2 linked regions of the Candidatus Puniceispirillum marinum IMCC1322 genome follow. The protein of the gene in region 1 interacts with the protein of each later gene in a pairwise test. Links are inferred from orthologs where the notes say so. Each region holds a gene or a part of one and is shown in the gene's direction. Other genes may lie near its edges.

What was found.
Region 2: the proteins of ccmE (region 1) and SAR116_RS05505 interact in binary tests that used the Escherichia coli proteins (3 or more experiments, as listed by UniProt). The link is inferred for Candidatus Puniceispirillum marinum IMCC1322 from one-to-one orthologs.

What each region holds. Positions count from the first base shown.
Region 1 is NC_014010.1:781,611-792,298, forward strand. Bases 3,019-5,872 are described here. They hold ccmE (cytochrome c maturation protein CcmE), read left to right. Parts: upstream 3,019-4,146; coding sequence 4,147-4,599; downstream 4,600-5,872. Other genes in these bases: SAR116_RS03805 (alpha-hydroxy acid oxidase), read right to left, coding at 3,019-3,496; SAR116_RS03810 (c-type cytochrome), read right to left, coding at 3,549-3,926; SAR116_RS03820 (heme lyase CcmF/NrfE family subunit), read left to right, coding at 4,596-5,872. In the rest of the region: SAR116_RS03780 (MFS transporter), read right to left, coding at 1-79; SAR116_RS03785 (amino acid synthesis family protein), read right to left, coding at 206-805; SAR116_RS03790 (4a-hydroxytetrahydrobiopterin dehydratase), read right to left, coding at 889-1,203; SAR116_RS03795 (flavodoxin family protein), read left to right, coding at 1,318-1,782; SAR116_RS03800 (copper chaperone PCu(A)C), read right to left, coding at 1,793-2,320; more of SAR116_RS03805, read right to left, coding at 2,345-3,018; more of SAR116_RS03820, read left to right, coding at 5,873-6,572; SAR116_RS03825 (DsbE family thiol:disulfide interchange protein), read left to right, coding at 6,569-7,105; SAR116_RS13910 (cytochrome c-type biogenesis protein CcmH), read left to right, coding at 7,102-8,202; SAR116_RS03835 (DMT family transporter), read right to left, coding at 8,205-9,233; SAR116_RS03840 (GFA family protein), read left to right, coding at 9,459-9,821; SAR116_RS03845 (aldehyde dehydrogenase family protein), read left to right, coding at 9,878-10,688. UniProt on the Escherichia coli protein: Heme chaperone required for the biogenesis of c-type cytochromes. Transiently binds heme delivered by CcmC and transfers the heme to apo-cytochromes in a process facilitated by CcmF and CcmH.
Region 2 is NC_014010.1:1,149,192-1,159,800, forward strand. What follows is about bases 3,816-6,590. They hold SAR116_RS05505 (heme ABC transporter permease), read left to right. Parts: upstream 3,816-4,721; coding sequence 4,722-5,459; downstream 5,460-6,590. Other genes in these bases: ccmA (heme ABC exporter ATP-binding protein CcmA), read left to right, coding at 3,816-3,955; ccmB (heme exporter protein CcmB), read left to right, coding at 3,948-4,676; ccmD (heme exporter protein CcmD), read left to right, coding at 5,456-5,641; SAR116_RS05515 (ASKHA domain-containing protein), read right to left, coding at 5,660-6,590. In the rest of the region: SAR116_RS05485 (helicase-related protein), read right to left, coding at 1-249; aconitate hydratase AcnA, read right to left, coding at 431-3,106; more of ccmA, read left to right, coding at 3,272-3,815; more of SAR116_RS05515, read right to left, coding at 6,591-7,729; SAR116_RS05520 (methyltetrahydrofolate cobalamin methyltransferase), read right to left, coding at 7,760-8,662; SAR116_RS05525 (methylenetetrahydrofolate reductase), read right to left, coding at 8,866-9,786; SAR116_RS05530 (LysR family transcriptional regulator), read left to right, coding at 9,889-10,609. UniProt on the Escherichia coli protein: Required for the export of heme to the periplasm for the biogenesis of c-type cytochromes.

The sequences.
Region 1 (10,688 bases):
GATCCAGACCGAATCCAAATGAAATGGCCAAGAACAAGCCAAAAATCATCACCAATGATGTTTGTGCCACTGTGCCCATGACACGCTCCAGAAGTTATGATCCGCTACTAACCTCTAGTCTGGACTCACATATAATCATAGTATTGGATATTTGATGACTGTGGCGCAAAAGCCCGTAATATCAAATCACAATCTTGTGAACATACTAAACGCCGGCGGGGTTATCCACATCATTGCCCATTTCGGCAAGGTCCTGATAACGATCACCAATACGATGATGCGGACGTCCGGTCGTTGCGCCGCCAAGTGCTACCAGAATCTCATCAGGTCCTGGCGCGTCGCCAATTGCAAATTGCAAAGTCAGATAATGTGACCGCCGTCCCGCATCGATTTTATCCATCATCGGAATGGTAATGGCGGTATTGGCTGGGCCGCGAAGATTGGTAAAGCTTAGATAAGATTTTGCCCCTACCGCTTCACGGTAGAAATTGCCAAAGCGTAGGGTATGGGTCACGCCAGACGCATGTTCAATCTCACCATTCATGCCCACAATTGCTGCCTTGCCGTAGGCTTCGATTTTGTCGCCACCACCTGCCATGTCAACAACACGCGCACTAAGCATCTCTCCAATCACGGGGGCTATTGCCTGAATACCGGGGCGCAAATCATCAACAAATTGTCCTGCCCATGGATTTGTAAATACGGCTGCCGCCGCAAACATATGCCATGGCTCAGCAACCGCCTTAAACCCTTCAATGAAGGTGGTGTCTTCATAGGTGACGATTTTACGGATTTCGGGCTTGATGATTTTATTGGACATGGTGAACCTATCAAATATGTGAGTTGCAGATTTTTTGATTGTTACTAATGGACTGGTGCTTGCCCGAATTATTTCAATGATGCACTTTTGGCAAATATATCACATTTTTCAGCCAGAATAACATCAAGATTGCTGATGCCACCTTCGGAATGCGTTGTCCATCTCATCTGTACCTTATTATAGACATTTGACCATTCAGGGTGATGGTCCATTTTATCAGCCGCCAAAGCAACCCGTGTCATAAACCCAAAAGCCGCATTGAAATCGGTAAATTTAAACGTTTTTTCAAGACCTATGTGATCATCACTTATACGCCAGACATCAAGCGCATCTAATGCCTTTTCAACAGCGTCCTTATTTAATTTTTCAGCTTTTAGAGCCATGGATAGACTTCCTTTCATCCGGTGAGGGTCACATGATAGTCACTGGGTGGGGCGATGTGCCAGCGCAAAATAGCACCTCTATTCACATAGCTTTTTCATGGGTATGATATCAATATGAAAAAAGAGCTTTTGATCGTCGCCCATGCACCGTCAGATAATACGGCAGCGCTATCGCGCGCCGCTTTTGATGCCGCAAATAACTACGCGCCAGATGATCTTATGGTTAGGCTTTTATCCCCCTTTGATGTCCAAGCCAAAGACGTAATAAAAGCCGACGGCGTTATTATTGGCACCACCGAAAATATCGGTTACATGGCGGGTGCAACCAAAGATATGTTTGATCGATGCTATAATAACTGGATTGATATATGCGCTGGCAAATCTGTCGGGGTTTACATTCGCGCTGGCCTTGATGGCACCGCAACCACACATGCGTTAAACAGTATTCTCACAGGTTTGAGATGGCGAATGATGGCACCGCCATTGGTTCTTCATGGCACTTGGAATCCGGCTTTCATCGATGACGTTGCCGAATTATCACTGGGTATGGCTGCAGGCATGGATGCTGGGATTTTCTAGCCTTACATAATTAATGCGAATGCTTTTTCTTGGTTTTTGAGTCAGTTGACATACCACCAATATCGGCAGGCTTCTTGACCATGGCATCCTGTTTTTGCGTACCTGCCTTTTCAAAAACAAGCGTGACTGACAATGTCTGTCCAACAGCTAACGTATCTTTTAGCCCCATGAACATCAAATGCAGACCGCCAGGTTCTAAAGCCACATTACCATGTGCGGGCACTTCAACCCCGCCCATGACATGCCGCATTTTTGCAATGCCATCGACATTGGTCATTTCATGAATCATTGATTTTTCGGCAAAGTCGGCTTTTACAGCTACAAGGCGGTCGGCTTTCATTCCATGATTGGCAATTGTTAGATAACCCGCCGTTGCCGACATGCCTGGCGCAGTGGCACGAATGGCAATATCACTTATCACCAGTTTTCCAACCTGCATGTCTGCATAGGCCATTTGCATGCCAAAGACCGAAACAAATAATAATACAAAAAATTTGCAGATTAGGCGCGACAGAAAAGCGGGAACCAAGCTGGACATTTATTGACCTCTTATAGACGATGCTTAGGAAAGATTTAGAGATTTGACGTCAGCAATGGTTTGCAATCCAAGCTGCGCCATGACATCACGCACTTCTTCAAGCAAAATATCTGCGGCATGATCACCACCTTTTTTACCTAAAGCGGCTACTGCATACATAAAGGCACGACCAATCATTACAAAATCTGCGCCCATTGCCAGCGCGCGAACAACGTCAAGACCTGATTGAATGCCGCTGTCAACAATCAACGGTATATCATCGCCAACAACGGCACGAATGCCGGCAAGTTGGGCAAGAGGCTGTGGTGCTGCATCAAGTTGTCTGCCACCATGATTTGAAATAACAAGCGCATCGACACCCATTTTCACAGCGCGTGCCGCATCCTGACCATGCAAAATACCTTTTAGAATAAGCTTGCCTTCCCATTCGGCGCGAATATCTGCCAGATAATCCCAATCAAGCGACCCGTTTAGCTGTTCGCCAATAAATTTGGTTATTCCCATGGCGCCATCATTCTTGGCATAAGGTTCCATATTGCGGAACCGCGCGCCGCCATTTAGCAAAGTACGAATTGCCCATTCGGGACGCATCATGCTTTGCCACACAACCTGTGGGCTAAAACTCGAATTACCGCGACTACCCAGCGGCGCACCAGCAATCCGCATACGCTCACGGCGGCTTGGTGAAGGCACATCGGCAGTCAAAACAATATTCTTAACACCGCAAGCACGAGCCCGGCTCAGAAGATCTTTCATCAATTCACGATTGCGCGGGGCATAGAGTTGAAACCATGTCATATCGTCAGCTACTTCACTCACACGCTCAACCGAGTCGCTGGCGACAGTGCTAAGCGCATATGGAAAGCCGTTGCGCTTTGCCGCCGCGCCCAAGATCTGTTCAGCACCTGGCCAGATCAGCGAGGCAAGGCCAATTGGTGCCACACCAAACGGCGCCTTATAGGTTTTGCCAAATAATGTAGTGCTGATATCAGCATCAATCCGGCCACGCAAAAATTGAGGTGTGAGCTGAATAGAATCGAGAAAGGCACGGTTTTCATCGCGCGTCGTATCATGCCCTGTTCCTGAGTCCAGATAGGCAAAAACAAATTTGGGAATACGGCGCGATGCGACTGGGCGCAGATCGCTTAACCGTGGATAGCGATTCATTAAGTCCATAAAAACCTCAGGAGCAAATGCTCACAATAACAAGAGATGTTCTTTTACGCTTTTATTTTTGGGTTTTCAAATATGCGATCACATTTTGAATGTCTGACTCCTTCTTCAGACCTGCAAACACCATTTTAGTGCCTTTAAGGAATTTTTTAGGTGCCTTTAAATAGGCCGTTAAAGTGGCCTCATCCCAGATAAGTCCGGACTCACGCATCGCCTTTGAATATTTATACCCCTCTATCGAACCGGCTTTACGCCCAATGATATTGACAAGATGCGGGCCTGTCTTATTCTTTTCTTTATCGGCATAGTGGCAGGCCTTGCAGCGCTTAAACACTTTTTCTCCATTGGCAACATCATCAGCTATTGCTGATGTCCCGAAAGAACAGAGCGAAATAGTTAATACCAGTTGAAACAAAACTTTCTTTAACCGCATGAAACGACCTTTAGCTAGAGCATGCCGCACGCCTATTGTAAAAAGCTGATGAAGCGTGATTTACATTCGAATTGTTACAATGCCTTGCTTTGGATTTCAACAGCAAGCACTTTCATGCGCCATCATGCCGCTATTTTGAACGGGTGAATATCTTGCCAAAACTGGCGTTTAGGCATACCAATGCCCATATCCTAGTGATGGAATTAACCAGGGGCTTTTGATGGTACCAAAGCGCAGAAGATTGATAATTATTGCGTCATACGCCGCTTTGCTAGGGGTTGTTGTCACACTTACGCTGACAGCATTGCAAGATAATATCGTTTTTTTCTACACACCCAAAGAGATTGCTGAAACCAATCTTGGCCGTGACCAGCAATTGCGGCTTGGCGGCATGGTGAAAAACGGCAGTCTCGATATTGTAGGTCTAGACTCAAAATTTGTTGTCACCGACGGGGAATATGACATAGCTGTCACATATGGTAATGCGTTGCCCAGCTTGTTTCGCGAAGGCCAAGGCGTTGTAGCCGAAGGACGCATTATTGATGGGGTTTTTATGGCCGATAATGTTCTTGCTAAACATGATGAAAACTACATGCCTGCCGATGTTGCCGAAAAATTGAAAGAACAGGGTGTCTGGCAAGGTAGCGAAATGGAAACAGGTGACGCACAATGATTGCTGAAGCTGGTCATCTATTTCTGATTATCGCGTTTGCGCTGTCGGTTTTGCAAATCTTTGTGCCTACCTATGGGATCGTCAGTCATAATCCTAAAATGGTTACCGCAACCTCGACGATCACACTTATATCTTGTGGTTTCGTAATGGCTGCTTTTCTGGCGCTTATGTATGGGTTTATTACATCAGATTTTTCAATCGCGTTGGTCGCTGAACATTCACATTCGTCAAAGCCAATGATCTATAAAATATCAGGCTTATGGGGTAATCATGAGGGTTCATTGCTATTATGGATTCTGATCCTGTGCTTATTTGCCGCCGCTTTGGCCGCAGGCTTCACATCAATGCCAGCAATATTGAAAGCCCGCATTCTGGGCGTGCAAGGTGTGATCGCCACCGCCTTTATCGCCTTTAGCCTGTTCACCTCAAACCCCTTTGCGCGGCTTTCACCCCCTCCCTTTGACGGACGTGGTCTCAACCCTGTCTTACAGGATCCCGGCCTCGCGATGCATCCGCCAATGCTATATATTGGTTATGTGGGATTGTCATTGGCCTTTGCCTTTGCTGTCGCCGGATTGATCGAAGGGCATATTGACACATTATGGGCACGATGGGTGCGCCCCTTTATTCTGGCCGCATGGTGCGCATTAACGCTAGGCATCGGGCTAGGCAGTTGGTGGGCTTATTACGAGCTTGGCTGGGGCGGTTGGTGGTTCTGGGATCCGGTAGAAAACGCCTCGTTAATGCCATGGCTTGTTGCAACAGCTTTGCTTCATTCAGTCCTGGTGCTTGAACGGCGCGGCGCGCTAAAAAGCTGGACTATTTTGCTAGCTATTTTGGCTTTTTCATTGTCACTGCTGGGCACATTTATTGTTCGCTCAGGCATTCTGGTATCAGTGCATAGTTTTGCCAGCGATCCCTCGCGTGGCGTGTTCATTCTAGCCATTTTGATGGTGGCTATAGGTATTCCACTAGCGTTATTTGCATGGCGCGGCCCAAGACTAGCTAGCTCTGGTGACTTTGCCATCATCAGCCGTGAGGGCATGCTGATAGTGAATAACCTGTTGCTGGTGTCATCAACAGTTGTTGTTCTGACAGGCACATTATATCCGCTAGCTTACGAGCTTGCCAATGGTGGCAAAATTTCAGTCGGGCCACCTTATTTCAACGCAACATTCAATCCGCTACTGGCACTCATGGCAATCGGCATGGCCATAGGGCCACTGTTTGCCTGGCGCAAGCAGTCATTGGGTCGGCTATCGAAAATATTCACGATCATGGCATTAGCCGTTTTGATTGCAATGATCACCTATGTCTTTGCCCTGCAACCGGCTGGCGTTACCGCTATTGCAGCGGCGGGCATCATTATCTGGCTGGTCGCTGGTATCATTGCCGAAATAGCTGTTCGCGTTCAGCTTTTCAAAGTACCGCTTGCCCATAGCTGGCGACGTTTCACAGGTTTGCCCGTTGCTACACATGCTGTCACTCTAGCGCATTTTGGCTTCGCTTTATTCCTGTTTGGTGCGGTATCTGACAGCTATCATCGAAGTGAGACTATCACCCGCGCCACAGCCAACAGCATGATTGAATTACCCGATACTGTTATGGGACAAGGCCGCTATTTTGAATTTGCAGGCGTCGAGGCACGCGAAGGTGCCAATTATGTCACCCAGACAGCCCTGCTTCATCTGTATGATAAGCACGCGTCAAAACTTGATACTTTAACGCCTGAAATACGTCGCTTTCCTGTCGAACAGCAAACCACCTCTGAAGCTGCCATAAGAAGCCGTCTTTCAGGTGATCTATATGCCGTACTTGGCGATGGTAACGAAACGATTGGCTGGACTTTGCGCATCTATCAAAACCCCTTCATCGGATTTATATGGATCGGCGCGATTGTCATGGCGCTTGGTGGTGGGCTGGCTATGCTTGGTGGCCGTCGCCTCGAAACCAAAAATGGCAGTGCATCATGAACAGGGCAACCTTCATCATCCCCTTATTTGGGTTTTTGCTGGTCGCGCTGATCGCTGGCTGGACATTATTGGGTATGCTTGACGGACAGCGTTCGGATAACCAACTACCCTCAGCCTTGCTCAACAAACCGGCGCCCACAACTATTCTGCCCGATATGGCTGGCAACAAAACCGACCTTGGCCAATTTAAGGGTCAGCCAGTTTTGGTAAATTATTTTGCGTCTTGGTGCGCGCCCTGCCGCGCCGAGGCACCAGCCCTTGGGCTTTTATCAAAGCGTATTGATATTGTCGGCATCGCCTATAAAGACCGTCTTGAAGATACAAATAAGTTTCTGGCTGAATACGGAAACCCCTTTCGTGCCATTTTAGTTGATAAAGATGGCATGACCGCGATCAGTTGGGGTGTTTATGGTGTGCCCGAAACCTTTATTCTTGATGCAAACGGCACCGTATTATTTCGCCATGCAGGCCCCGTTACCCGTACGGTTCTGGAACAGGATATTGAGCCAATTCTGGAAAGTCTGGGGCTATGATACGCCAATGGCTCGCGCAACTGCGTTTTATCAAATTGGCGCTGATTGGCGTGCTTTTGATGGGCGCTCTTGTTATGCCGATTGGCCCATATCAACAGCAGGCCTTGGCGATCACTGCCGAAGAAAGGCTGGATGATCCAGCGATGGAAATGCGCGCTCGTGATATCGGGCGTGAATTACGATGTCTTGTGTGCCAGAACCAGTCAATCGATGATTCTGACGCGGAACTGGCGGTTGATCTGCGCAAACTTGTCCGCCAACGTCTTGTCGCCGGGGATACGGATGCTGAAGTCATTGCGTTTATACGTGAACGTTATGGTGATTTTGTCTTGTTCAAACCGCCTGTATCTTCATCTACATGGCTTTTATGGGGCGCCCCTATCATTGCGCTTGGCCTAGGTGTGCTGATTATCTTTACAGCACGGCGCAAAACCAAGCCCGAAACAAAGGTAACTGCTTCGGCAGATAAAACCGAGAGAGCGCAAAACCCTGACGCCAGGATATCCGGACGGTTTGATCCGGCGATATTCATCATGGGCGCCGGTGCCATTGCGCTTGTTCTCGGCATTTACGCCATAATAGGGCGACCTGATCTGCCTGATCAGCCGCTGGCCGCACGGCAAGCAGATATTGCAAAGGAACGTGACAACCTCAAGCAAATGCGTACTGCCAGCATTGATGCGTTGCAAAAGGCGCAAGAGGCAACAGCGGCCAACCCTGATGACATAGCTAACTGGCTGGATCTGGCTGACAAGGCGAGCATGCTAAATGATTATGAAACGGAATTATTTGCCCTTGGCATGGCACTTGAAATAGCACCAAACTCTACGCCGCTTATGGCCATTCAAGCCGAAGCCATGGTGCGCGCTGCAGAAGGTCAGGTTACATTGCCTGTGCGAGAACGTCTGGCCGCCATTCTGGAACGTGACCCAATGCAACCAAGGGCGTTGTTTTTGACGGGTCTTGCCGCCTATCAGGATGGCCGAAAAGGTCTCGCCCTCAATATATGGAAACAGCTTCTTGAAAGCTTGCCCAAAGATGCACCTGTAATACCAATGCTAGAAGCGCAGATAGCTGCCATCAAAGCCGAAATGTAACGCTATTTTTGAATATCGTTCGAATCGTCATCTTTATAATCTAAATTCTGTGATGGCGCCGCTGCGGCTGGCATAGGGGCAGATAATGTCACATCAACGTCACGCGCCTTTTCCCTATAGACCATATAAAGGCCACCTATCAAAATCAGCCCCATCCCGATCCAGGCGCTCGTTTCCGGCCATTCATCCCAGATCAACATGCCCCAGAAAATACCTGACGGGATCGCCACATATTCGAACGGCGCAATGACCGACGCTTCTAAAACGCGATAGGCATGTGCTGACGTTACAGACAGCAATAAAACCGAAACTCCACAAATCAGAATAAACAGATAATCCATCAGGGACAGCGACGCTGGCGCACGCAACAGAAAATCGATCGTTGGATTATCACTATCCGGACGCTGCATGAATATATTCATTATCAGTAGCAAACCACCAACCACGAGATAGCAAATTTGCTGGACTGATACCATCGTGGCCAGATCACCCATGCCACTAAGCCGCCGCGTCCATATCTGGCAAAGTGCATAGCTTAATGCCGACAGCACAACCAGCAATGTTTCCGGACGGAATTCATCACCACCAGGCTGAATAATGACAATCATACCCACCAGCCCAATCAAAACGGCAATAGCACGATGAATACCTATGGTTTCTCCAAGAATTGGCACCGAAAGCAAGGTGATGAAAAGCGGCGATACAAAGAATATCGAAATGGCTATGGCCAGTGGCAAACTACCAAGCGCGGCAAAGAAGCTAATCATCGCCACCACAATGCACATGCCGCGTCCCACAAACAGCCAGAACACATGTGCTGGTAGCTTAAACATTTTGGATATGCCACGACTGACAAGCATAACAAGTATAATTGAAAATATCGCCCGCACGAACATGATCTGACCAAGCGAAAGATAAACGCTCATCAACTTTATGAGAGCATCATTTATCGGAATAACACCCATACCAAAGGCAAATAGCGCAAGCACAATAACGGGCTTATTAAAACTATCCTGCCACATATCAAACATCTCTCTAACTTCGGATTTTCCGACGATTAATGTCCTCTATCAGCAATTTCAATTCTGCGAAAGCATCAAATACAATCAACATAAACTCCGATAACCGGCATATCTTGCTATTGAGAATTCAGATTGAAATTAAACATGTCTTGAGGCAGTGTGTTCACATAAATTCATACCTCAGATCTAGCCCATGCAGGATGTAATCTGTCTTACCAGAAATAGGGTGTATTGATGACAATTCTCAAAGGTTCATGCCATTGTGGTAACATTCAATTCGAAGTCCATACCGGGCTTCGTGATATTGTAAAATGCAACTGCTCGCTTTGTAGCCGCAAAAATGCGCTTATGGCACAGGCGGAACCCGAGGAATTTGTCCTTGTGTCAGGTGAAGATAGTTTAGGACTATATCAGTGGAATACCGGGGTGGCGCGGCACTATTTCTGCAAGAATTGTGGCATCTATACGCATCACTGGCGGCGAAGCAAACCTTGCTTTGCCTATAACGTTGCCTGTATTGAAGGGGTGGATAAAGATAATATAACTGAATTCACTCAGGTTGATGGGCGAAGCTTCTCCGTCACCAAAGAAGATTAAAACACCCAAAGCGGTGCACATTAAATTTATCATAAGCAAAAGCGTGGAGCATAGGCATGGCGTTACAGAAAAATTTCATTGCGGGCGAATGGCTTGAGGGCGACAGTGCCATCGAAAACCGTAATCCGTCTGACCTGGGCGATATTATCGGCACATATGCCCAGGCTAGTCAGGCACAGTTGGATATGGCTTTTGAAGCGGCTGAATCCGCCCAGAAAATCTGGGCGAAAACTGGCCTTGAAGCCCGGCAAACAGCCCTGATGAATATTGGCAATGAACTGATGGCGCGAAGCACTGAGCTTGGCACTCTATTGAGCCGAGAAGAAGGAAAGCCATTAGCCGAAGGCAAAGGCGAAGTTTACCGTGCCGGACAGTTCTTTACCTATTACGCCGCAGAAACATTACGGCAAATGGGTGATACAGCCGACTCTGTGCGCCCCAATATTGAAATTGATGTTCGGCGTGAACCCGTGGGCGTTGTAGCCATCATCAGCCCATGGAATTTTCCGACAGCCACGGCCGTCTGGAAAATTGCACCTGCACTGGCATTCGGCAATGCCGTTATCTGGAAGCCAGCTAATCTGGTGCCAGCTTCGGCGGTTGCCCTTGCCGAGATCATCGCACGTCAGGACTTACCAAAAGGTCTGTTCAATCTGGTGATGGGACCAGGCAGTAGCATTGGTCAGGCACTTGTCGAAAGCACGGCGATTAACGCCATCAGCTTTACCGGTTCGGTTGATGTTGGCAAGCAGATCGCCACGTCGGCAATTGGCAACCTGACCAAAGTTCAAATGGAAATGGGATCAAAAAACGCATTGGCTGTCATGGAAGATGGTGATCTTGATCTGGCTGTCACCTGTGCGCTTG
Region 2 (10,609 bases), 370 kb from region 1 along the record:
CGATTCAACGGTCGCGCAGATATAGCGCGCTGATGCCGGAATGATACGTTCTTCGCCTGTTATCAAGCCAACTTTGGCCGCACCAAGCCGCGCCACCAAGCGGTCATAATTTTCACGCGCCAAAAGCCGCAGAGGAAAGCCAATGATACCACTGGCGTAACCTGTCATCCGTTCAAGCGCGAGATGCGTCTTGCCCGTATTGGTTGGCCCAAGAACCAAAGTTACATTTTCGGCTGAACGACGCGCCATGGAAATATCGACAGAAACTAAGTTAGGAACAGATTAGACATATTCAAACAGGCAAAGCCTACAGGGGTTTAAGCATTTGTACATGTGAAATCGGTTATAGCCCTGAACAAAACCCCGCCGGAAATGCCAGCGGGGTTTGATAGCTTGTCTCAAATGTAAGACTTTTGGTTATGATGCTGGTTTAGGCCGCGGCCAGTTGACGAAGAACGTAATGCAAAATACCACCATTTTTGAAATAGGTGGCTTCGCCATCGGTATCGATTCGTGCCAGAAGCGTTACAGACTGACTTTTGCCATCAGCACTTGTAAAGCTCGCCTGCACTTCCATGCCTGCCGAAATGCCGCCAGCAAGGCCAGTCAAAGACACACTTTCAGTTCCATCAAGACCAAGGCTTTCGCGGCCGACGCCTTCAGGGAACTGCAACGGCAGAACACCCATGCCAATCAGGTTGGAACGGTGAATACGCTCAAAGCTTTCGGCAATCACGGCCTTTACGCCCAATAGGCGCGTGCCTTTGGCCGCCCAATCACGGCTAGAGCCCGTACCATATTCCTTGCCGCCAATGACAATCAGCGCCGTGCCTTCATCAGCGTAACGCATTGCCACATCATAAAGCGGTGCCACATCACCCGACGGCACATGCTGGGCAAAACCGCCGGTAGTGCCTGTTGCCGCCATGTTTTTCAGCCGGATATTGGGAAAAGTGCCCCGCATCATGACCTTGTGATTGCCCCGACGCGAGCCAAAGGAATTGAAATCAACCGGACGCACCTGATGCTCGGTCAGGAAGTCTGCCGCTGGCGTATCACGGGCAATCGAACCTGCCGGCGAAATATGATCGGTGGTGATCGAGTCGCCCAGCAAGGCCAATATACGGCCATTTTCAATATCGCTGGCACCAGCTGGTACATCGCGGCTCATGCCTTCAAAATAAGGCGGATTCTGCACATAGGTCGAACTATCATCCCAGTCAAAGGTGAGGCCAGCCGAGGTCTTGATCGCCTGCCATTCGGCGGTACCCTTGAACACGTCTGCATAGCGTTCACGGAACATTTCAGCCGAAATGACCTGATCAACAACCGTACGGATATCGTCATTTGATGGCCATAGATCGCGCAGATAGACATCATTGCCATCTTTGTCCTGACCTAATGGATCATCATTCATCACCTTGCTGACCGATCCGGCAAGCGCATAGGCAACAACCAAAGGCGGCGAGGCCAGATAGTTTGCCGCAACATGCGGGCTGATCCGGCCTTCAAAATTCCGGTTGCCCGACAATACCGACGTAACCGTCAGGCCACCCTCTTCAACCGCTTTGGCAAGCGGCGCGGCAATGGGGCCCGAATTACCGATGCAGGTTGTGCATCCATAGCCGACCGTGTGAAAGCCAAGCGCATCAAGATGCGAGGTCAGACCCGCCTTATCAAGATAGGCCGACACCACCTGACTGCCAGGTGCCAGTGAGGTCTTAACCCACGGCTGAACTGTCAACCCGCGTTCATGTGCCGCCTTGGCCACCAGGCCGGCGGCAACCAGAACCGACGGGTTCGAGGTATTGGTGCAAGACGTGATCGCCGCAATGACGACATCACCATCGCTGAGGCTGTAATCTGTACCGTCAATGGCAACTGATTTAGGCGCTGTCCGCCCTGTGGATTCGGCAAGCGTAGCCGCAAAAGAGGCCGCCACATCCGGCAAAGCCACACGATCCTGCGGCCGTTTTGGGCCTGCCATTGATGGCACAACCGTGGCAAGATCAAGCGACAATATGTCGGTGAAATGCGGATCAGCTGCATCGCTGGCACGCCACATGCCCTGCGCTTTGGCGTAAGCCTCGACAAGCGCTACACGGTCATCATCACGACCTGTCAGACGCAGATAGTTCAGAGCCTCATCATCGATTGGGAAAAAGCCACAAGTCGCACCATATTCAGGTGCCATATTGGCAATTGTCGCACGATCCGCCAAAGATAGCTGATCCAGACCAGGGCCAAAGAATTCGACAAATTTGCCAACAACGCCGCGCTTGCGCAGGGCTTCGACAATCATCAGCACCAGATCCGTCGCTGTCGCGCCTTCGGGGAGTTTGCCATCAAGACGGAAGCCGATCACATCAGGCACCAGCATCGAAATAGGCTGGCCAAGCATGGCGGCCTCGGCTTCGATACCACCAACACCCCAGCCCAATACGGCCAGACCATTGACCATGGTCGTGTGGCTGTCAGTGCCAACAACCGAATCCGGATAGGCAACCGTTTCGCCATCTTCATCGCGTGTCCAGATTGTCTGCGCCAGATATTCAAGATTGACCTGATGACAGATACCTGTTCCCGGCGGCACAACGCGGAAATTATCAAAAGCACCCGCGCCCCAGCGCAAAAATTCATAGCGTTCCTTGTTACGGGTGAATTCTAGCGCGGTGTTTTTGGCCGCCGCGTCAGCCCCGCCTGCATGATCAACCATGACCGAATGATCAATCACCAGATCAACAGGTGATAGCGGATTGATTTTTTCAGGATTACCGCCAATCGTTCCCATCGCATCGCGCATGGCTGCCAGATCGACAACTGCCGGAACGCCGGTAAAATCCTGCATCAGAACGCGCGATGGACGAAAGGCAATCTCGCCGCCCTCGCCGCTTTCAGCCCAGTTTGCCAGCGCGCCGATATCGGCGGCCGTGACCGAACTTTCGTCCTGATTACGAAGCAGGTTTTCCAGCAAAACCTTGAGTGAAAATGGCAGACGTGCCAATGACGGATAAGTCTCGGCAAGGCTGGCAAGCGAGTAATAGCGGTATGTTTTGCTGCCGACAGTCAGATTAGCACGGCACGCGTCACGCAATGTCTTTGACATGGCGGTTTCCCCTTTACGGTTGAACTTCACAAATAACAGAGCTGGCCAGCATGAGGAGCGCCTCAACGCGGTCACCCATCTTATAGCGCGTTTCACTTAATTTTTCCAGATGGAATTTTGGAAAACCTCTAGACCAAAGGCTGGTTTGACAGGTAAACATGCGGCATGGCTAGTGATGCGGCATCTATGAACGGGCAACCGGGGAACGTACAACCGGGGCTTTGGCTTGACGCGGTGACGGTTCTGCGTGGCATCAGGCCGGTCATTCATGAATTCAGCAACCATCTTGATTGTGGCCAGCTTGGCCTTGTGCATGGCGCCAATGGCGCGGGTAAAACAACCTTGCTACGCGCGATTGCTGGACGGCTTCCTCTGGCAAGCGGTGCAATCACATGCACAGCAGGTTCGGGCAGGCTAGTTAACGGCGAAGAGGCGCGGCTTTATGTGGGGCATCAGGATGGCCTATCCAGCCAGATGAGCGGGCGTGAAAATCTGCATAGCTGGGCGGCGATGACTGGCTATGGTGATGCACAGCGGATCGAGGCAGCTCTTGCGGCGCTTGGCTGTCTGGGATTTGCCGACAGCATGGTGCGGCTGTTGTCACGCGGACAAAGGCGACGGCTGGCACTGGCGCGGTTGAGGCTGGGCCCGAAAACGGCCTTATGGCTTCTGGATGAGCCGAATGTAGGGCTTGATGATGATGCACGCACAGCGCTGGATCGCATCATTTGCGCGCATATAGACAATGGCGGCATGGTGCTGGCAGCAACGCATCTTGATCTGGGTGCAACGCTTGGCAAGACACGGCAGATATGGACGCTAGGACACAAGGCGCATAAAGATGCATAGTGTTTACGCGCAGATAAAACGTGACCTTACCATCGCCTGGCGTAGCCGACAGGATGTCGCTGTCATGCTGATTTTCTTTGTTATCATTATCGCCTTGTTTCCGCTGGCTTTTGGCCCGTCGGCGGCAACGCTAGAGCCACTGGCCGTACCGATCATCTGGATCGCGGCACTGTTGTCGATTCTGGCCGGATTTGACGGGCTGTTTGCCGATGATGTGCGTGAGGGCTGGCTTGATCAGATCAGCATGCCAGTCATCAATGAAACACCTGGCGACCCTCCAACTGGCGGGTTTTACCAATTAGGGCTTTATGCGCTGGCCAAGGCGGTAGCGCATTGGGTAAAAACCGGCGTGCCTTTATTGCTGACAACACCTTTGATGGCGATCATGCTTGCCATGCCACTGCATCAACTGGGCGCGTTACTGGTGGCACTGGCTGTGGGAAGCTGTTGCCTGACCTTGCTGGGGATCATAGGCGCGGCATTGGCGCAAGGCGCACGGCGCGGCGGCGGGTTGATGGCCTTGCTGGTTCTGCCTCTGGCCGTACCCGTTCTGATTTTCGGGGTGATGGCATCACAACCTGATATGACCATGCCCGGTACCTATATAATCGTAACCCCGCATCTGATGTTATTGGCGGCACTGGCGTTGCTGTTGCTGGCACTGGCACCGCCGGTGGCGGCGATGGCGCTGATCGAAAGCGACGGGGGTAGCGGATCATGAGGCTAGACATTGCGATTTCAACAAAAAGGGCTATATCACACGGGCATGTTTGATTTTCTGGCAAATCCGACGCGTTTTATGCGCATCGCCGACTGGCTGTTTCGCCCGCTGTTATTGATAACAGCGGTGACGATGGCCTATGGGCTGTATCTGGGATTATTTGCCTCGCCGCCCGATTACCAGCAAGGCGAAACCGTGCGGATCATCTATATCCATGTGCCCGCTGCATGGCTGGCTTTGTTTGGCTATGTTGGGCTGGGATTATGCGGCCTGTTCTATATCGTCTGGCGGCATCCACTGGCAGATATTGCGGCGCGTGCGATAGCGCCTGTTGGGGCGATGTTTGCCTTTCTGACACTGGTTACCGGTGCCTTATGGGGTAAGCCCATGTGGGGCGCATGGTGGGTCTGGGATGCACGATTGACCTCGATGCTGATTCTGTTTTTCTTCTATCTGGGCGTGATCGCATTGGCGAATGGCTTTGACCGCCCTGAGCGCGGTAGTCGCCCCGCCGCCTTGCTGGCGCTGGTTGGGTTGATCAATGTGCCGATTGTTAAATTTTCGGTTGATTGGTGGCATACATTGCATCAACCTGCCAGCATCCTGCGCAGTGGTGGCCCCGCCATTGATCCGTCAATGCTGACGCCGCTTATTCTGATGCTGATTGCCTGTCATGGCTATTTTGCTCTGGTCGTTATTATGCGGATGCGGGCGCTGATCACCGCACGGCGTATCGCCACGCTTGCCTTAAAGCGCCTTGGCAATAATGGTGGCATATCATGAACAGCCTATTCGAAATGGTACAATTTGGCGGGTTTATCTGGGCCAGCTATGCGATTGCCGCGCTGGCACTTATGTGGATGTTTGTGGCAAGCTGGGCAAGGGCAAGAACGCTTGCTAAAAAACTGCGCGCAATGATGCAAGAAGATGCCAGTGATAACAACGATAATGACAAGATCACATAAGATATTGCTTACAGCAATCTAGCTGGAACGCCGACGGCCACCCCGCCGACGGCCGCCTTCAAGCGCAGGGGCATCTTGTGCTGTCAGAATGCGTTCAGGCAATGGAACCATTGCCGACAGTTTGGCATAGGGATCGCTTTTGTGCGGGATCGCCATCGCCTTGACGAAATGATCCTGAAATGAGGGCTCAATCGCGGTTTCGATTTTTTCGATATTGCGCACGGTCTGTTCAATTTCAGCGCGAGCACCTTTATTCAGCAAGGCCATGCGCGCACCTGCACCTGCCGAATTACCTGCCGCCCTCACATTTTCAAGCTCGCAATCGGGGATCATACCAAGCACCATGGCATATTTAGGGTCAATATGCGTACCAAAGGCCCCCGCCAGCACAACCTTGTCGATATGGTTGATATTGATCTTATCCATCAATAAACGGAAACCAGCATATAGCGCGGCTTTGGCCAGCTGGATCGCGCGTACATCATTCTGGGTGACGGTTACATTGTCGCTGACACGATAGCGGAATGTACGGTCATCAGCCTCAATGCGCGGGCTGATCAAAGCTTTGCCACCATCAATCACACCATCCATCGTGATGATGCCGGATAAATACATTTCACCCAGAATTTCAATGATTCCCGATCCGCATATGCCGGTAATGCCAGTGGATTTTACCGCTTCGTCAAAGCCATCTTCATCCGACCATTGGTCAACGCCGATAACGCAAAAGCGCGGCTCCAGCGTTACCGGATCAATACGCACCCGCTCGATCGCCCCGGGAGCCGCACGCTGGCCAGATGAAATCTGCGCCCCTTCAAAGGCAGGCCCTGTTGGCGAGGATGCGGCCAGAAGCCGGTCACGATTACCAACGACAATCTCGGCATTGGTGCCCACATCAATAAGCAATGTCATTTTATCGGTTTTCTGCGGCGCTTCGGCAAGCACGACACCGGCGGCATCAGCCCCAACATGCCCAGCAATACATGGCAGGATATAGGCGCGTGCGCCCTGGTTCAAAGCAAGGCCAAGGTCGCTGGCTTTCAGACTGAGGGCGCTATCAACAGCCAGTGCAAAGGGGGCACCGCCAAGCTCTAGCGGATCAATGCCCAAAAGCAGGTGGTGCATAACCGGATTACCGACCAGAACAATTTCGATCACGTCATCACTCGACATGCCAGCCTGTTCGGCGGCACCATCAATCAGCTGCTGCAAGCCTGCGATGACAGCCTTGGTCATTTCAGCAGGCCCATCAGGATTCATAATGCCATAAGACACCCGACTCATAAGATCTTCGCCAAACCGAATTTGCGGATTCATCGCGCCCGTTGAGGCAAGTACCGCGCCCGTTGCCATATCGCAAAGATGCGCCGACATGGTTGTCGAGCCCACATCGATAGCGACGCCAACGACATTTTCTTTCAGCCCCGGCCAGATGCCTGTTATGTGACAGCCATCACGCAAGGCAACGGTCACATGCCATTTGCCCTCGCGCAGAACAGGCTGTAACTGCTGAAGGATATGTAAATCACAGGTGATTTCACCTGATACACGATCTGGCCATTGCTTTGCCAAAGCTTCGGCCAGACGACGAAAATCACCAGATGGTTCATGCATATCGGGTTCGCGCACCTCGACAAGGCATAGCCGCACAACTGGATCCATTTCGATCTGACGTTCATCCGCCGCCTTGCGAACAAGCTGGTTATGCACCTGGCTTTCAGGTGGCACATCGATCACCGCATCGGCAAGCAGGACAGACTGACATGATAGCCGCCGACCATCAGCCAGACCGCGTTTATCCGCATAACGGGTTTCAACCGCCGTTACCGCACCAAGACTTCCAGCCCCTGAGACGATACCATGTTTCGCAAATTCACCAGTACCAACATTAATCTGGCACCGTCCACACATCGCCCGGCCACCACAAACAGAGTCTATATCAACACCAAGTTCGCGCGCGGCCTGCAGCACAGTTGTTCCCTGCGCGACTTTAGCCTGACGGCCTGATGGCGTGAAAACAACTTTGATATCAGTTTTGCCGTTCAGGTTTGCATCGGGGACATCGGCGACGGTTGGATCTGTGCTCATATAGCTTGCCTAACATAATTGGGCATACCCTTAGGCACTCCGGCTACGACGTGTCTGACGACGTTCGCGACCACCAGATCCTGCGGCAACCGGTTCACGAAAACGCTTGATCCAATTACGACATTCAGGGTCATTACCATTCATAACATTTGCACCCATTATACCCGTCATTTCTTCAGAATGAAGCGGATTCATGATCGCCGATGTCATGCCTGCACCTGCTGCCATCGATAAAAAGGCAGCATTCATGCCATGCCGGTTTGGCAAACCAAAGGAAATGTTGGAAGCCCCGCAGGTTGTGTTCACCTTAAGCTCATTACGCAACCGAATAATCAGGTCTAGTGCCGAACGCCCCGCCATATTGATGGCGCCAACCGGCATGATCAGCGGATCAACAATGACATCTTCGCGCGGGATACCGTAATCCTCGGCGCGCTCTACAATCATTTTGGCAACCTCATAACGAACATTCGGATCTTCGGAAATGCCGGTTTCGTCATTCGAAATTGCAACAACAGCCGCACCATATTTCTTGACTAGCGGTAAAACAACTTCAAGACGCTCTTCTTCGCCTGTTACCGAATTTACCAACGGCTTACCTTTATAAACAGATAGGCCAGCTTCAAGCGCGGCAACAATCGAACTATCAATCGCCAGCGGCACATCGACAACATCCTGAACCAGCTTGATTGACTCAGCCAGAATGGCCGGTTCGTCAGCCATAGGGATACCCGCATTCACATCAAGCATCGTTGCGCCAGCTTCAACCTGTGCCACGGCATCTGCAATAACCCGCGAATAGTCACCAGCCGCCATTTCGGCTGCTAGTAATTTACGACCTGTTGGATTGATCCGCTCGCCAATGACGCAAAAGGGCGCCTCAAAACCAATGGTAATTTCCTGTTTATCGGATGAAATAAGTGTTTTGGTCATGTGCCTAACTTTCTAAATATGGCTTACCAATTCTAGTGTTAAATTTTTGTAGCGTTGGAGTGTTTCTAGCTTTTGTTTTTTTTCGACAGTAAATGATATTAGGACACACAAAAGAAAGCCGAAGACAATCAGCTGTATCAAATCAAGCAACAATTCTTCCGTCATCAGATTGTCGCATTCATCAGAACATCTAGATTCGTTTATTAGGCTGATTTACGCGCATCACTGGTAATATTGTCTGACCTGAAGTTTGCATGAATCAAATTGTCTTTCAAAGGTTGAATACCAAGTGCCAAACAGACATCGCGTGTTATAAATGGCTTGTTCAAAGTGTAGAAATGAAACTGATCGACACCTTCATCCATTAAATCGACACAAATATCAGTTGCCACGACAACCGATAATATATCCTCTACGTTGTTTCGCTTTGCCATATCAAATTCATGCGCCAGACTATCTGGAATGCTGGCACCACATCGGGCAGCAAATAGTTTGGTCTTTTCCCAGTTTTCGATGGGAAGAATACCTGGCACAATCGGTGTATCAATGCCCGCCTTAACAGCGCGGTCACGAAATCGCAAAAACATGTCAGAGTCAAAAAAGAACTGCGTAATAGCCCCTGTTGCCCCTGCATCAATCTTGCGTTTCAGCCAATCAATATCAGCCCCATCATAAGCGGCATCAGGATGCGGTTCCGGATAAGCGCCAACCCATATCTTGTCAAAATTACGTTTTGCCAGTGCGGCAACAAGCTCAACCGCGTCTGCAAAGCCATCAGGCGTGGGGGTAAATCGACTGGCACCCCCGGGGGCATCGCCACGAAGTGCCACGATCTGTTTTACCCCCACGTCAAGATAGCCTTTTGCAACATTCATCACCGCATGACGCGTGGCATCAACGCATGTTAAATGTGCCGCCACATCCACATGCCATGTCTGCGCAATCGTTTTTGTCATATCCCTTGTCAAATCGCGCGTACTGCCATTAGCCCCATATGTGACCGACACAAATTCAGGATGCAACGGAAGTAGCATATGCAGGGTTTCCCATATGGCAAAACTTGCGCTCAGCGATTTTGGCGGGAAAAATTCAAATGATATTTTAGGTTTTTTGTTATCCACCATGTGCTTGTCCAATTGATAAATCAGTTTCAACAGACGCGATTGTCACATAGTCAAAAAAATGACACAATCTCATAATAATCATATTAATTATGAGGAATAATCATGAATATTGAATTACGTCACTTGCGAAGCATAATGGCCATTCACAATACCGGATCGCTTCAGGCGGCGGCAACGCAGTTGCATGTGACACAATCGGCATTATCGCATCAGATAAAAGCGATACAGGATCAGGTTGGTGTTGATCTGTTTATCAAGAACGTAAAACCAATGCGGCTATCGCCAGAAGGTATGCGCTTTCTTCATGCCGCCGAAAAGATACTGCCCGAGATTGAAGCTCTGAAAGCTAAATTTACAGATATGCAAGACGGAAAGTCTGGTCGGCTTCATATCGCGATTGAATGTCATGCCTGTTTTGAATGGCTGTTTCCGGTGATAAATATATTCCGCGAGGATTTCCCCGACATAGATGTAGATATTCGCCCCGGCTTTGCATTTCGCGCCCTACCCGCATTACATGAAGGTGAGATAGACGTTGTCATTTCATCGGATCCCGAGACCATCAATAATATCGAATTTCTTGATCTTTTTTCATACGCCCCTACCTTCATCGCCGCAAAAAGCAATCCGCTTGCCAAAAAACGATACATCGAAGCAAGTGATTTTGCCGATCAGGTGCTTATCAGCTATCCGGTAGAACGCAACAAACTTGATATTTTCAGTCAGCTTTTGATTCCTGCAAAGGTTGAACCAAAAGCAATAAGACAGGTCGAGCTAACCGCAATCATTTTGTTGCTGGTGGATGCCAATAAGGGGGTTTCGG